2 regions of the Formivibrio sp. oc-25 genome follow, and region 1 is predicted to be linked to the other one. Evidence: riboswitches for the same ligand, from Rfam matches in the RefSeq annotation. Region 1 holds a riboswitch; the other holds the start of a gene.
What was found. A riboswitch is a leader RNA that binds a small molecule or an ion and turns the genes downstream of it on or off. The one in region 1 is predicted to bind manganese.
Positions count from the first base shown of each region.

Region 1 (7,501 bases):
CTGCGCCAAATCGTTCGCCAAGAACGCCTCGCACGGCCACAGCACCATGGCGGCCAATGCGATCGCCAAGCTTTGCTATGAAACCCTGTTCGAAGATTCGCTCAAGGCCAAGGCCGCCTGCGAAGCCGGCGTGGTCACCCAGGCACTCGAAAACATCATCGAAGCCAATATCCTGCTCTCGGGCCTCGGGTTCGAGAGTTCCGGCCTGGCTGCGTGCCATTCGATCCACAACGGCCTGACCGTGCTGGAAGAAACCCACAAGTTCTTCCACGGCGAAAAAGTGGCTTTCGGCGTTATCGTCCAGCTCGTATTGGAAAATGCCCCGCAGGAAGAACTCGATCGCACCATCAAGTATTGCCAATCCGTTGGCCTGCCGACCTGCCTGGCCGATCTGAGCGTGACCGAAGTGACGCCCGAGAAGATCATGAAGGTTGCCATCGGCGCGACTGCCGAAGGTGAAACCATCCACAACATGCCATTCCCGGTCACCGCCGACATGGTTTGTGCCGCCATCCTTGCCGCTGACAAGCTGGGAGCCCATTGATGAAAAAACTGATCAACAAGGTCGAAGATATCGTTGTCGAAATGTGCGAAGGCATGGTCAAGGCTCATCCCGAGCATCTGGCCTTTAATGCCAAGCACAAGATCCTGAGCCGCAAGCAGCTCAACAAGAACAAGGTCAGCCTGATCTCTGGCGGTGGCAGCGGCCACGAACCGGCGCATGGCGGCTTTGTCGGCAAGGGCATGCTCGATGCCGCCGTGTGTGGCGATATCTTTGCCTCGCCTTCGACCATCCAGGTCTACAACAGCATCCTGCAGACCGAGTCGGACAAGGGCACGCTCCTGATCATCAAGAACTATTCCGGCGATTGCATGAACTTCGATGCCGCTGCCGAGATGGCCGAGGAAGACGACGACATCAAGGTAGCGCGCGTCTACGTCAACGATGACGTGGCGGTGAAGGATAGCCTCTATACCGTTGGCCGCCGTGGCGTAGCCGGTACGATCTTTGTGCACAAGATCGCCGGTGCTGCCGCCGAGGAAGGCCGTGATCTGGCAGGCGTGAAGGCGGTGGCCGAGAAGGTCATCGCCAATGTGCGCAGCCTCGGTTTTGCCTTCACCTCCTGCACCGTACCTGCCAAGGGCTCGCCGACCTTCAAGATCGCCGATGACGAAATCGAATTCGGTGTCGGCATCCACGGTGAGCCGGGCATTGCCCGCGAAAAGATGCAAAGTGCTAGCGAACTGGCCTACCGTATGGTCGAAGCAATTGCCGCAGATCTTCCATACGTGGCGGGGAATGAAGTGGCCTTGATGGTCAACGGCTTGGGCAACACGCCGCTGCAGGAACTGTATCTGCTCAACAACTCGGTGACCCAGGAACTGGAAGCGCGCGAGCTGAAGATCTACCGTACCTTTGTCGGCAATTACATGACTTCGATTGATATGGCCGGCGCCTCGGTCACGCTCTTGAAGCTGGACGACGAACTCAAGGCATTGCTGGATGCCCCGGCCGATACACCGGCACTGAAAGTATAAGGAACACGCATGAGCACCATCCGTAAAGAAAACGTTATCAACACCGTTGCCGCCATGTGCGACATCATCATCGAAAATGAAGTCCCGTTCTGCGAGCTGGATTCCGTGGCCGGTGATGGTGACTTCGGCATGTCGCTGGCCAAGGGCTTCAAGCAGGTCAAGGCCGAATGGAATGATCTGGAAACCGACGATATCGGTGCCTTCCTCAAATCCTGCGGCATGATCATCACCGAACACTGCGGCGGCGCTTCCGGCCCGATCTGGGGTTCGGCCTTCCGTGGCATGGGCAAATATGCCCAGGATAAATCCGAGCTGAACCTGACCGAGCTGGCCGAGATGCTGCAATCGGCCATCGATGCCATCCAGAAGCGCGGTGGCGCCAAGCTGGGAGACAAAACCCTGCTCGATGCCCTGATTCCGCTGGTGGAATCGATCAAGGCCAGCGCAGCCAGCCAGTCTGCCTTGTTGCCGGCATTCCAGGCTGCCGCGCAAGCCGCAGTGGACGGTGCGGAAAAAACCAAGCTGATCAGCGCCAGCAAAGGCCGCGCAAGCTATGTGGGCGAACGCAGTGTGAATTTCCCCGATGCCGGTGCAACAGCAATTGGCGTGATTGCCACCAGGCTCCTGGCCTGCTAAAACACCCCTGTTGGCCCGTACTGCTCATCCGGTACGGGCCATGGGTATCACCGCGACATTCCCTCGCGCATCCCGATCATTCACAACAACGCAAAAACCGGAAGGAGAGACCGTGGCTGCCCCCAAATTCGTTATCGGCAACTGGAAAATGAATGGCTCGCTGCAGGCTAACGCAGCGCTTGTCAGTGCACTTCGTGCTGAATTGCCGCAGCTCGATGCAGCGGTTTCGATGGTGGTTACACCACCCTACCCTTATCTGGCACAAGTGAGTGAACTGCTCGCAGGCAGTGACATTGGCTTGGCGGCACAGGATGCCTCACAGCACAAATCCGGTGCCTATACCGGCGATGTGGCGTGCGGCATGCTCAAGGATTTCGGCACGCAATACGTTCTGCTCGGACATTCGGAGCGCCGTGGCTACCACGCCGAGAATGATGCGCTGATCGCACAAAAGATTCGGGCCGTGCTGGATGCCGGAATGACGCCGGTTTTCTGCATCGGCGAAACCCGCGAAGAACGCGAGGCAGGGGAAACCTGGACGGTGCTCCTGCACCAGCTGGATGCGACCTTCGACCTGATCACGCTTGGTCGCGACAAGCTGATTCTGGCGTATGAGCCGCGCTGGGCCATCGGCACCGGTGTTTCTGCCACGCCGGAAATGATCGAAGAGGTTCATGGCTTCCTGCGCAAATATCTGGTCGCCAAGCATGCACAGGCCGGTGAGGATACGCCCATCCTGTACGGCGGCAGTATGAACGGCAGCAATGCCGCCAGCATTTCCACCATCGCCAATGTCGACGGAGGATTGATCGGGTCCGCATCATTGAAAGCAGAAGAGTTTGTCGCGATTTACCGCGCCGTATTGGCCGCGTAAATATTCTGACAGATATTCGACATTCTGATCATTAAGAATTAGTCGTAATAGCGATTCAAAATCGCATCATTGCCTTCATGCATGAAATTGCCTGGTTTTATTAAAATCAGGCAATTCGTTTTCAGGCAGGAATTCGTTACATTTTCACATCCTGTCTATAATTGACTTCGTTCATTTTGTTTTTTAGTATCACCACGTTCAGTTGAACACCCTCCAAAGGGGAGTAGCTTTCGGTCTTCTCAAGATCGAGATGTAGTCGTCAATACGGAAATTCATTTCCCGGCTATATCGGGCATTGCCAATGCCTTAGCAAGACCTTTGCCGTGCCGGATCCCCGGGGCAATTGTCTTGCGTCCCATATCCTGCGCCTGAGGTTAACAATTGCCAAAGGACATTGTCATGGATATAGCTTCCATCTTCAGCATGCATTTTCTCTCCGCGCTTCTCTCGATTGTTGTTATTGATCTGGTACTCGCTGGCGACAACGCCATCGTTATCGCACTGGCCGCACGCAACCTGCCAGCCCATCTGCAGAAAAAAGCCATTGTCTGGGGTACGTTTGGTGCCATTGCCGTACGCTCACTGATGACCATCATTGTTGTCTGGCTGCTGAAAATCCCGGGGCTGATGCTCGCAGGGGGTCTGGCGCTGGTCTGGATTGCCTATAAATTGCTGGCTGAAAATGAAGATGGTGAATCCGAGCATAAAGGTGGCAGCACGTTCTGGGATGCCATCAAGACCATTGTGATTGCGGATGCAGTCATGGGCCTGGACAATGTTCTCGGCGTGGCCGGCGCTGCGCACGGCAACTTCCTGCTGGTGGTACTCGGACTGCTGATCAGCATTCCTGTTGTCGTCTGGGGCAGTACGCTGGTGCTGAAACTGGTCGAGCGCTATCCGGCCATCATCTATATCGGCTCTGGTGTTTTGGCCTATACCGCAGCCAAAATGATCACCAGCGAAAACCTGCTCAAACCGCTGGTGGCAGCACACCCCGCGCTCATCGTGATCGCCTACGTCATGTCATTCGGCATCGTTCTGGGTGGCGGCCACTATATGCGCATCCGTACCGCCAACGCATAAACATCAGCCATTACCAGCGACGCCAAGCTTCCTGAAGTGCCGCACATGCCTTGCGCATGCGCGGCATTTTCTTTTTTACACACCCGATATCGGCACATTGCCTGCCAAAGTGGCACGCCCCACAAACACAACATATTGATATACTAGACAACACGAACACAACATGATGTGATTTGCAGCAAAAAAACATCCTTTGATCCAAAGCAAATTTTCGTATCGAAAAATGCAAAAATTGCACCCACAAGCAGAAACGAATCCTCTACATTAGCCAGCCATAACCTCGGAAGGTGCCTGCGCAATGGGCACCTTTCGTTTTGTAAAAAAACCGGCAGCCACTGCCTCGAGCCGGTCAACAGGAGATCACGATGCTGAAAGTCACCAAGCGCGATGGCGCCGTTGTGGAGTATGACGGAACCAAGATTGCCAAGGCGTGCGAGCGTGCCGCCCGTGCCGCCCACCATCCCGCGCCGAGCGAACTGGCACTCAGCATCGCACTCAAGGTTGAACAGCAATGCCGAACGCACGACCAGGCCACGCTCGATATCCCGACCATTCAGGAAATGGTTGAAGATGCCTTGATGAAGGATTATCCGGAAGTCGCCCGGATCTATATTGAATACCGCCATGATCGCGATGTGATCCGTACCCGCGGCTCGGCCCTGCATGCCAAGCTGATGGGTCTGGTGCACAAGACCGATGTCGAAGCTACCACGGAGAATGCCAACAAGGATGCCAATGTCTTCCCGGTCATGCGCGACCTGATGGCCGGTATCGTCTCCAAGCAGTTCGCCAGCAACTTCCTGCCCAAGGATATCCTGGAGGCGCACAACAGCGGTGACATCCATTTCCATGATATGGATTACTCGCCTTTCCTGCCGTTTACCAACTGCTGCCTGGTTGACCTGAAAGGCATGCTCGACAAGGGTTTCCGCCTGGGCAATGCCAAGATCGAAAGCCCGCGCTCGATTGGCGTGGCCTGCGCCGTGACTTCACAGATCATCGCGCAGGTAGCCAGCCATCAATATGGCGGTACGACCATCCCGAATATCGATCAGACGCTCGCGCCGTTCGTGCAGAAAACCTATGAAAAGAACCTTGAGGTTGCCCGCGAATACGGCATCGCCGAGGCGGAAAAATACGCGCGCGAACGTACCGAAAAAGAAACCTACGATGGCATGCAGGCGTGCGAATACGAAATCAACACGCTGTTCAGCTCGAATGGTCAGCAGCCATTTGTGACCTTCTCGTTCGGCATGGGAACGAGCTGGCAGGAACGCGCCATTCAGCGTGCCATCCTGCAGATCCGCATCAAGGGTCTGGGCCGTGATGGTATTACGCCGGTTTTCCCCAAGCTGGTGATGTTCCTGGAAGAAGGCATCAACCTGCGTCCGCAGGATCCGAATTACGACATCAAGCAACTGGCGCTGGAATGCACGTCCAAGCGCATGTACCCGGACATCATCTCCACCAAGCTCAACCGCCAAATTACCGGTTCAAGCATTCCGGTATCGCCAATGGGCTGCCGCAGTTTCCTGTCGGCATGGCGCGATGAAAACGGCAAGGAAGTGCTGGATGGGCGCAACAACCTTGGCGTGGTCAGCCTGAACCTGCCGCGTATCGCGATCGAATCGCGTGGGGATCTGGCCCGCTTTGATGAGCTGTTCGAAGCACGCCTGCAGATGTGCTTCAAGGCGCTGATGTGCCGCATCCATCGCCTGGAAGGCGTCAAGGCCAATGTTGCCCCGATTTTGTACTCGGAAGGCGCGTTTGGCCGCCGGCTTGCCCCGCATGACGAGATCATGTCGCTCTTTAAAAATGGCCGCGCCTCGATCTCGCTCGGCTATATCGGTCTGCATGAAGTCGGCCTGCTGATGTTTGGTCAGCACCCCTACGATGATGCTGAGTGCAAGCAATTCCTGCACAACCTGATCAAGCGCCTGAATGCCGCGACCAAACAGTGGCAGAAAGAAACCGGGCTTGCCTTTTCGCTGTACTCCACGCCGAGCGAATCGCTCTGCCACCGTTTCTGCAAATTGGATCAGGAACGTTTTGGCAAAATTGATCAGGTCACCGACAAGGGCTACTACACCAACTCTTTCCACCTGGATGTATTTCGCAAGGTCAACCCGTTCGAGAAAATCGACTTCGAGGCCGGCTTTGCCCAGGATGCCAGCGGCGGCCATATCAGCTACGTGGAACTGCCCAATATGCGCCACAACCTGAAGGCGCTGGAACAGATCTGGGATTACGCCGTGGAACACGTGCCTTACTTCGGCACCAACACACCGGTGGATTCGTGCGGCAAGTGCGGTTTCATGGGCGAAACCCGCGCCTCCGAAGAAGGTTATACCTGCCCGCAGTGCGGCAATAACGATAGCGCATCGCTCTCCGTCACCCGCCGGGTGTGCGGCTATCTGGGCAGCCCGAACGCACGTCCGTTCAATGCCGGCAAGCAGAAGGAAATGATGCGGCGGGTCAAGCATTACGGCGCGGCCACCCTCTAGCAGCGTCCTGGCAGCATGAACTACGATCGAATCTATACCTGCGATCTGGTCAACGGTGAAGGCATCCGGGTTACCCTGTTCGTAACCGGATGCCTGCACGCCTGCCCGGGCTGCTACAACCGCTCCACCTGGGATCGCAAAAGCGGCCAGCCCTTCACCGCAGAAGTCCGGGAAAAACTGCTGGATGCCTGCGCCAGCCATGACGGGCTCAGCCTGAGTGGCGGCGACCCCCTGCATCCGCACAACCGCCCCGCCATTCTCGAACTCTGCCAGGCCTTCAAGCAGCGCTACCCGGACAAGGATATCTGGCTGTGGACCGGCTACCTTTACGAGGAAGTCGCGGATCTTGATATCATGCGCTGGGTGGATGTGGTGATCGATGGCAAGTTCGAACAGGATAATCCCACCACCGAACCCTGGCGCGGCTCGGCCAATCAGCGCCTGATTGTTCTTCAGAAATAAGCTGAAACCCCTTTATTTCCGGTTGCGATGCAAGACATGAAAAACATTCTTCCGCTCTGGGCCCACCCATGGCTCGAAGTCATCACCATTGGGATGCAGATTGCGCTGATCATTCTGCTTGCCATGTTGCTGCGCGCATTGCTGCACCGCTTCATTCGCCGAGTAGGAGGAGAAGGCAAGCTGCCGCTGGACTTGATCATCGGCAGCAGTCGCCTGTCCAGCTTCCTGATCGCAGGAGGTGCGCTACTGCTGATTCTGGATCGGCTGGGCGTATCCGGCACCGTGATCTGGACGGCATTCACCGGCTTTGCCACGGTCGCATCCATTGCCTTCTTTGCTGCATGGAGCGTGCTTTCCAATATTTTCTGCTCGGTACTGATTTACACCACCCGCCCATTCCGCC
Region 1 covers NZ_JBVVOL010000033.1:484-7,984, reverse strand. The annotation lists gene AC0KVQ_RS14545 (glycerol dehydrogenase) at 1-544, shown strand, start outside; gene dhaK (dihydroxyacetone kinase subunit DhaK) at 544-1,539, shown strand; gene dhaL (dihydroxyacetone kinase subunit DhaL) at 1,549-2,175, shown strand; gene tpiA (triose-phosphate isomerase) at 2,288-3,049, shown strand; yybP-ykoY riboswitch at 3,256-3,357, shown strand; gene AC0KVQ_RS14525 (TerC family protein) at 3,449-4,132, shown strand; gene nrdD (anaerobic ribonucleoside-triphosphate reductase) at 4,498-6,636, shown strand; gene nrdG (anaerobic ribonucleoside-triphosphate reductase activating protein) at 6,652-7,098, shown strand; gene AC0KVQ_RS14510 (mechanosensitive ion channel domain-containing protein) at 7,135-7,501, shown strand, end outside.

Region 2 (7,501 bases), on a different contig from region 1:
CATGTTGCTCAATATCCAGCACGAAACCATTTATCGCTATGCCGAGCCGGTGGATTACACCATCCAGCATTTGCGCCTGACTCCCCGCCTGGAAAGCCAGCAGCGGGCGATGAACTGGAAAATATCCGCCCCGGGGCGTTATCAGAAACATACCGATGCCTATGGCAACCTCGGGCATATCCTGGTGATGGATTCCCCCCATGACGAAATCCGTATCGTCGTCAGCGGCCAGGTCTCGGTGGATGAAAAACATGCCCATCGTCCATCAGACGGGGGTGAAATTCCCCTGTTTGCCTATCTGCAGGAAACACGCCTGACCCAGGCTGATCAGGCCGTGCGCGATCTGGCACGGCGTCATCTGGAACCACATGGCACGCGCATCGATACGCTGTTCAAGCTGATTGGTACGATTCAGGATCGGGTTGCTTATGTGCCGGGCAGCAGCGATGTGCAAAGCACGGCGGCGCAGGCACTGCAGCGCGGCAGCGGCGTTTGCCAGGATCACGCCCACTTGTTCATTGCATGCTGCCGGGTGGTTGATCTGCCGGCGCGCTATGTCAGCGGTTATATCCATCCGGGTGGCAGTCTGCATGCAGCCAGCCATGCCTGGGCGGATGTATGGGTCGAGGGGATCGGCTGGGTCAGTTTCGATATCACGCACGGCCGCTTTACCGGGCCGGAGCATTGTCGCCTGGCGGTCGGGCGGGATTATCTTGATGCCTGCCCGGTGCGCGGCGTACGCCAAGGCGGTGGCGCTGAAGCGATGGCGGTGAGTGTGCTGGTGAGCCACGGCGCTCAGCAGCAGTAATTGATACTGGAGGATGCATGACGTATTGCGTGGCCATGCGGCTCGATGCCGGCCTGGTTTTTTTGTCCGATTCACGCACCAATGCGGGTGTGGATCATATCAATACCTTCCGCAAGATGACGGTGTTCGCGCGCCATGGCGAGCGGATGATGGTTTTACTGACCTCGGGCAATCTGGCGATCAGTCAGGCTGTCGTGACGTTGTTGCAAGAAGGCATTCATGCCGGTGAACAGCATGGCCTGATGAATGTGCCCACGATGTTCGAGGCGGCGCGCATCGTGGGCGATGCCTTGCGCGAGGTCAGGCGGCGCGATGCCGAACACTTGAAGGAGTTCGGCATCGATTTCGCAGCTGCTTTCATTCTGGGCGGGCAGATCGCCGGCGAGGAACCGCGCCTGTTCCAGATCTATGCGGCTGGCAACTTTATCGAAGCTTCGGCCGAGACGCCTTATTTCCAGATCGGTGAGTCGAAATACGGCAAGCCGATCATTGATCGCGTCATCCATGCCCAGCGATCGCTGAAAGAAGCCGCCAAGTGCGCGCTGATCTCGATGGATTCCACCCTGCGCTCGAACCTGTCGGTCGGTTTGCCACTGGATCTGCTGCTTTACGAGCGTGATGCACTGGTGGTTGGCCAGCATGTCTGCATCGAAACGGATGATCCGTATTTCAACCTGATCCACAACCAGTGGGGCGAAAGCTTGCGCCAGGCGTTTGCCGAGCTGCCGGATTTGCCGTGATGACTCAGGTAGCTTTAAGCGGCGTTTTCGCGATAATCCAGAATAAATCCCGCACCCTGATCCCGCCCCAATACTTGGACCAGCCACGGTAATAGGGTCTGCAATTCCTGCTGCAGGGTCCAGGGCGGGTTGAGGATGAACATGCTGCTGCCATGCATGCCAAAGCCATCGGCTGCCGGCTTCTGAATGTTGAGACCGGCATGCAGCCAGTTCTTGCACGGCAGCTTTTTCAGGTTCTCGGTCAGTTCCGCCACTTCGCGCCGTTGCAGGTGCGGATACCAGATCGCATAGGTGCCGGTGGCAAAGCGTCGCAGGGCTTCCTGCAGCGCCTTGATGACAGTCTGGTAATCACGCTTGTCCTCGAAGGGCGGGTCAATCAGGATCAGCCCGCGACGCGGGGCTGGCGGCAGCACCGCCTTCAGCCCGGCAAACCCGTTGCTCTGCTGGATTATGGCTAGCTTGCCCAGGTCGGCAAAATTTTCCTGCAGCAGCTTGTTGTCGCTCGGGTGCAATTCGAACAGACGCAGCCTGTCATCTGCGCGCATGACCTTTTCCGCCAGCATCGGCGAGCCAGGGTAATAGCGCAGCTTGCCATCCGGATTCAGCGATTTCACCAGTTTCACATAATCGGCCAGTGCCGGCGGGAGGTCGGAGCGATCCCACAGCCGTGCGATGCCGGTCTCGTATTCGGCATTCTTGGCGGCGAAGCCTTCATGCAGCGCATAACAACCGGCTCCGGCGTGGCTATCGACATACCACCAGGGTTTGTCCTTCTGGTTCAGGTAGCGCAGCAGCATCAGTTCGATGGTGTGTTTCAGAACATCGGCATGATTGCCGGCATGGAAAGCATGGCGGTAGCTAAGCATGGTATTTCAGGCTTTCTTGAGTTTTTCGAAGAGCAGACTTTCGGCGCTATAGAGTAACAGTGCTGTCCAGATGAGCGCGAATCCCGCCAGCCGGGTCTGGCTGAACGGTTCGTGCCACAGCCATACACCGAGCAATAGCACGATGGTCGGGTTGATGTACTGCATCAATCCCAGCGTGGTCATGGACAGGCGACGTGCGCCAGCGGCAAACATCAGTAACGGGATCGAAGTGATGGGGCCGGCCAGCAGCAACAGAAATTGAATCCCGGGCGTGGCATGCAGGAAGCCGCTTTCCCCCTTGCCAATCAGCCAGAGCATGGCCACGGCGGCAAACGGAAACAGCAACAGGGTTTCCATGGCCAATCCTTCCAGTGCACCCAAGGGCGCTGTCTTGCGCAAGAGGCCATACGTGCCAAAGCTGAAAGCCAGAATCAGCGAAACCCAGGGCAGTTGGCCTTGCTGTATGGTCAGCCACAAAACACCGCAGCCGGCCAGTCCAATCGCCATCCATTGCATGGGGCGCAGGCGTTCATGCAAAAACATTACCCCGAGCAGCACATTGACCAGCGGGTTGATGAAATACCCCAGGCTCGCATCGATGACCCGCCCGGATTGGACGGCCCAGATATAGGTGAACCAGTTGATCGCCAGCAGTGCGGCGCTCGCAGCAAACTTCAGTATGATTTGTGGCGATTGCCGGACAGGCAGCAAGCCGCTTTTGCGACGCAAGATCAGTAACAGCATGGCGATAAAGAACAGCGACCACACCATGCGGTGCAGCAGAACTTCAAATGAGGGGATTTCATCCAGCAGCTTGAAATAAACCGAGAAAAAAGACCAGCAAAGATGAGCCCCCAGTGCGTAGAAAATACCGACATTCATGATGGCGTCTGGTGGGGCAAAGCATGGATTCTAACCGAGGGACTGCCGGCGAGGCAGCAGCTACGATTCGATTTTGTGCAAAAACACGAGGCTGATTGCAGGGTCAGGACTATCCCTTATACCGGTAAACTGGCCTGACATTGGTGGTAGACTTGCCAAAATTTTGAGGCTCCCGACATCCCACGCGCTGGGCTTGATATGTCGGGATATTTATTTTCTGGTTGATGCAAGCTGCTGAAATGAAAAAATTTTCCGTATTGTTTGTGTGTACCGGCAATATCTGTCGCAGCCCGACTGCGGATGGCGTATTGCGCAGAATGCTGCAACAGCATCAACTGGAAGCGCTGGTCGAGGTGGATTCAGCCGGTACGCTTGATTATCACTCAGGCGAAGCGCCTGATCCGCGCGCGCAATTGCATGCGGGCAGGCGCGGCTATGATCTGTCGTTTCTGCGTGCCCGGCCGGTTAACGAACAGGATTTTCATCGGTACGATCTGATTCTGGCCATGGATCGCAGCCATCTGGCTATTCTGGATCGACGTTGTCCGCTTGAGCACAAACATAAGCTGCGTCTTTTCCTGGAGTTCGCACGCAATGTCGTGGGGATGGAAGTGCCCGATCCGTATTATGGCGGCGAAGAAGGATTTGAGCACGTGCTTGATCTGATTGAAGATGCCTGTCGTGGCTTGTTGGAACATGTGCGCCCGCAATTGGCAGCAGCTTGATATTTCGGGTTGCCCGGCTGCTGGGGGCTCGTTACAATGCGCGCTCCTGTTCTTCGGGGGAGTAGTCGCCGCCTTGTGCGCGGGGATGCGTCAACATGCTTGGGCTTTTTGCCTATGGTGCATCCGGCTGATCATCGATCAGTTTGACAAGACCCGAGGTTTGCTCAGTGCGCTCAAGGGGTGGGCCGCACTGTGCTGCCTCGTGTCGATTTGCCTGCCCCGGAATGCTGTTTCCCATGGATACCTTTCTGCTTTCCACGCTGGTTGTAACCATCGCCGAGATGGGCGACAAAACACAACTGCTGGCCTTGGTGCTGGCCGCTCGTTTCCGTCGCCATCGGCCGATTATTGCCGGCATTTTTGTTGCAACAGTCTTCAATCATTATGCAGCAGGCTGGTTCGGGCAATTTGTGGCCGATCTGATCGCGCCGGGCGTGCTGCGCTGGATCGTGGGTTTGGGTTTTCTGGCGATTGCAGCATGGGCGCTGGTGCCGGACAAACTTGAAGAGGACGAGGCGGAAGTCAAGCCTTATGGCGCCTTTGTCGCCACAACGATCGCTTTTTTCCTGGCAGAGATGGGTGACAAGACCCAGATTGCCACGGTGGCTTTGGCGGTCAAGTACTCGCCACTGTTCGCAGTCGTCATGGGCACGACGCTGGGCATGATGCTGGCCAATGTGCCGGCGGTGATTCTTGGCAACTGGATTTCGGCACACATGCATTTATTGCGTTATGTGCGTTTTGCCGCCAGTGCAGTGTTTGCAATACTTGGCGTGCTGGCATTGCTTGGCGTTGGCATGCAGATTTGATGCAGGGTAGTAAAAAAACCGGCCGGTCGGCAGGTGCTGACCGGTTTTTTTATATAAAAGGGGAACGTAATGCTGGAAAAGCTGTTCAAGCTGAAGGAAAACGGCACCGACGTGAAAACGGAGGTTATCGCCGGGTTTACCACCTTCCTGACGATGGCCTATATCGTCTTTGTCAATCCGTCGATTCTGTCCATCACGGGCATGGATTTCAATGCTGTGTTCGTGGCAACGTGTCTGGCAGCTGCGCTGGGCACCGGGATCATGGCGCTGGTTGCCAATTACCCGATTGCATTGGCACCAGGCATGGGCCTGAATGCCTATTTCACCTTCACGGTTTGCAAGGGCATGGGGGTGAGCTGGCAGGTGGCGCTGGGGGCGGTTTTCATCTCCGGCATCATTTTCCTGGCCGTTAGCCTGTTCAAGGTGCGTGAGGCCATCGTCAATGCCATTCCGCATTCACTCAAGCTGGCGATTTCGGCCGGTGTTGGCATGTTTCTGGCAATTATCGCCTTGAAAAATGCCGGCGTAATTGTGGCATCCCCGGCTACGCTGGTGACACTGGGCAGTATTCATGACCCGAAGACCTTGCTGGCTATCCTGGGTTTCTTCCTGATCGTGGCGCTGGAATATCGTCGCGTGCCCGGCTCCATCATCATCGGCATTCTGACAGTCACCGTGCTGTCCGTGCTGCTGGGCTTGTCTGAATTCAAGGGTGTGGCTTCGCTGCCGCCGTCGATGGCCCCGACCTTCATGCAGATGGATATTCAGGGTGCACTCAATGCCGGTCTGCTTGGCGTGATTTTCGTATTCTTCTTTGTTGACCTGTTTGATACCACCGGCACCCTGATCGGCGTGTCGCACCGTGCCGGTCTGCTCGACAAGGATGGCAAATTGCCGCGTCTGAAGAAGGCTTTGCTGGCCGACAGCGTAGCCATTGCCGCCGGCGCTACTTTTGGCACCTCTTCGACCACCGCCTATATCGAATCTGCCGCAGGTACCGCCGTGGGCGGTCGTACCGGTTTGACTTCGCTGGTGGTGGCCATTCTGTTCCTGGCCGCCTTGCTGTTCTCGCCCCTGGCTGGTTCGGTTCCTGGTTTTGCTACCGCTCCTGCACTGTGTTACGTGGCGGTCTTGATGACCCGTGGCCTGGCTGAAATTGAATGGGGTGATCTGACGGAATCTGCGCCGGCAGTCATGACTGCGCTGGCTATGCCGTTTACCTATTCGATTGCCGATGGCATTGCATTTGGCTTCATCAGCTATGTGGCGATCAAGGCATTCGCTGGCCGTTTCAAGGATCTTTCGATCGCGGTCATCGTCATTGCTGCGCTTTGGCTGGTAAAGTTCGCTTTTTTTGGCTAACTGATGATGGTCATGGACAAGCCTTTCTACGCCGAATATATCCGCGAACGTATCCGTACTGTGCCTGACTGGCCACAGCCAGGCATCATGTTTCGCGATATCACGCCGCTGCTGCAGGACAAAAAGACATTTCGCGTGCTGGTCGATGTCTTTGTCCATCGCTATATGGATCAAAACCTTGATTATGTGGCGGGTGTTGATGCACGCGGGTTTATCCTGGGGGCTGTAGTTGCCTATGAGTTGAACCTGGGATTCATTCCGGTGCGCAAGAAAGGCAAGCTGCCGTACCAAACCGTTGAAGAGGAATACGAACTCGAATATGGTTCGGCTACCGTCGAAATCCACACCGATGCCTGCTGCAGTGGTGATCGCATCTTGCTGATCGACGATCTGGTAGCCACTGGCGGTACGATGCTGGCGGCCTCAAAATTGCTGACCCGTATCGGTGCCGAAGTGGTGGAAGCGGCTGCGATTGTCGACCTGCCCGAATTGGGCGGGTCGAAACTGATCCGCGCAGAAGGCATACCGCTGTTTACCGTGTGCGATTTCGAAGGTCATTGAAATCGTTGAAGCATGCCAGGCGAGGGTAGATAATGCCCTCGCTGTTTTTCATTTGTTTTTGGAACTGGTACCGTGACTCTGGAACTACCACAAATTGAATCGATTCTCGAAAATGCCGATTGTCTGCATGATGAGGCCGAAGTACTGGCTGCCATCGAGCGCATGGGCGCCGAGATGACCGAGCGCCTGCGTCTTGCAAATCCGATCGTGTATACCGTTCTCAATGGTGGCATGATCCTGGCAGGTCAATTGCTACCCAAGCTCAGATTGCCGTTACAGATGTCCTATCTGCATGCGACACGATATCGGATGGAAACGAGCGGAGGCGAGATTGAGTGGAAGGTTCCGCCGCGTGGTGATATGCGCGGTCGTACCGTTTTGATCATCGACGATATTCTGGATGAAGGTCACACGCTGGCTGCTATCGTTGAGCATTGCCGCAAGCAAGGCGCCAAAGAGGTATTGGTTGCAGTACTGATCGATAAACTGCATGAGCGCAAGGCGCCTGGCATCAAGGCGGATTTTGTCGGCCTGGAAGTGGAAGATCGTTTCCTGTTCGGCTGCGGCATGGATTATCAGGATTATTGGCGTAATACTTTGGCGATTTACGCTGTCAAAGGCCTGTGATCCCCAGATGTGATGTGTTGCCTGAACCGGCACGAGACGGATAAGGTGCTTGAACCGTTATGACTCGTGCCGGGTGATGCAAACCATCAGTTATCAGACAGCCAGTACGCCCTTGATGTAG
Region 2 covers NZ_JBVVOL010000005.1:146,326-153,826, reverse strand. The annotation lists gene AC0KVQ_RS05300 (transglutaminase family protein) at 2-808, shown strand; gene AC0KVQ_RS05295 (proteasome-type protease) at 826-1,548, shown strand; gene AC0KVQ_RS05290 (23S rRNA (adenine(2030)-N(6))-methyltransferase RlmJ) at 1,563-2,414, opposite strand; gene rarD (EamA family transporter RarD) at 2,421-3,296, opposite strand; gene AC0KVQ_RS05280 (low molecular weight protein-tyrosine-phosphatase) at 3,536-4,021, shown strand; yybP-ykoY riboswitch at 4,073-4,237, shown strand; gene AC0KVQ_RS05275 (TMEM165/GDT1 family protein) at 4,258-4,830, shown strand; gene AC0KVQ_RS05270 (NCS2 family permease) at 4,900-6,192, shown strand; gene AC0KVQ_RS05265 (adenine phosphoribosyltransferase) at 6,199-6,753, shown strand; gene AC0KVQ_RS05260 (hypoxanthine-guanine phosphoribosyltransferase) at 6,826-7,380, shown strand; gene AC0KVQ_RS05255 (RpiB/LacA/LacB family sugar-phosphate isomerase) at 7,474-7,501, opposite strand, start outside.
Region 2: it holds a riboswitch for manganese, as region 1 does, so the genes downstream of both, AC0KVQ_RS05275 (TMEM165/GDT1 family protein) here and AC0KVQ_RS14525 (TerC family protein) in region 1, are expected to answer to the same signal.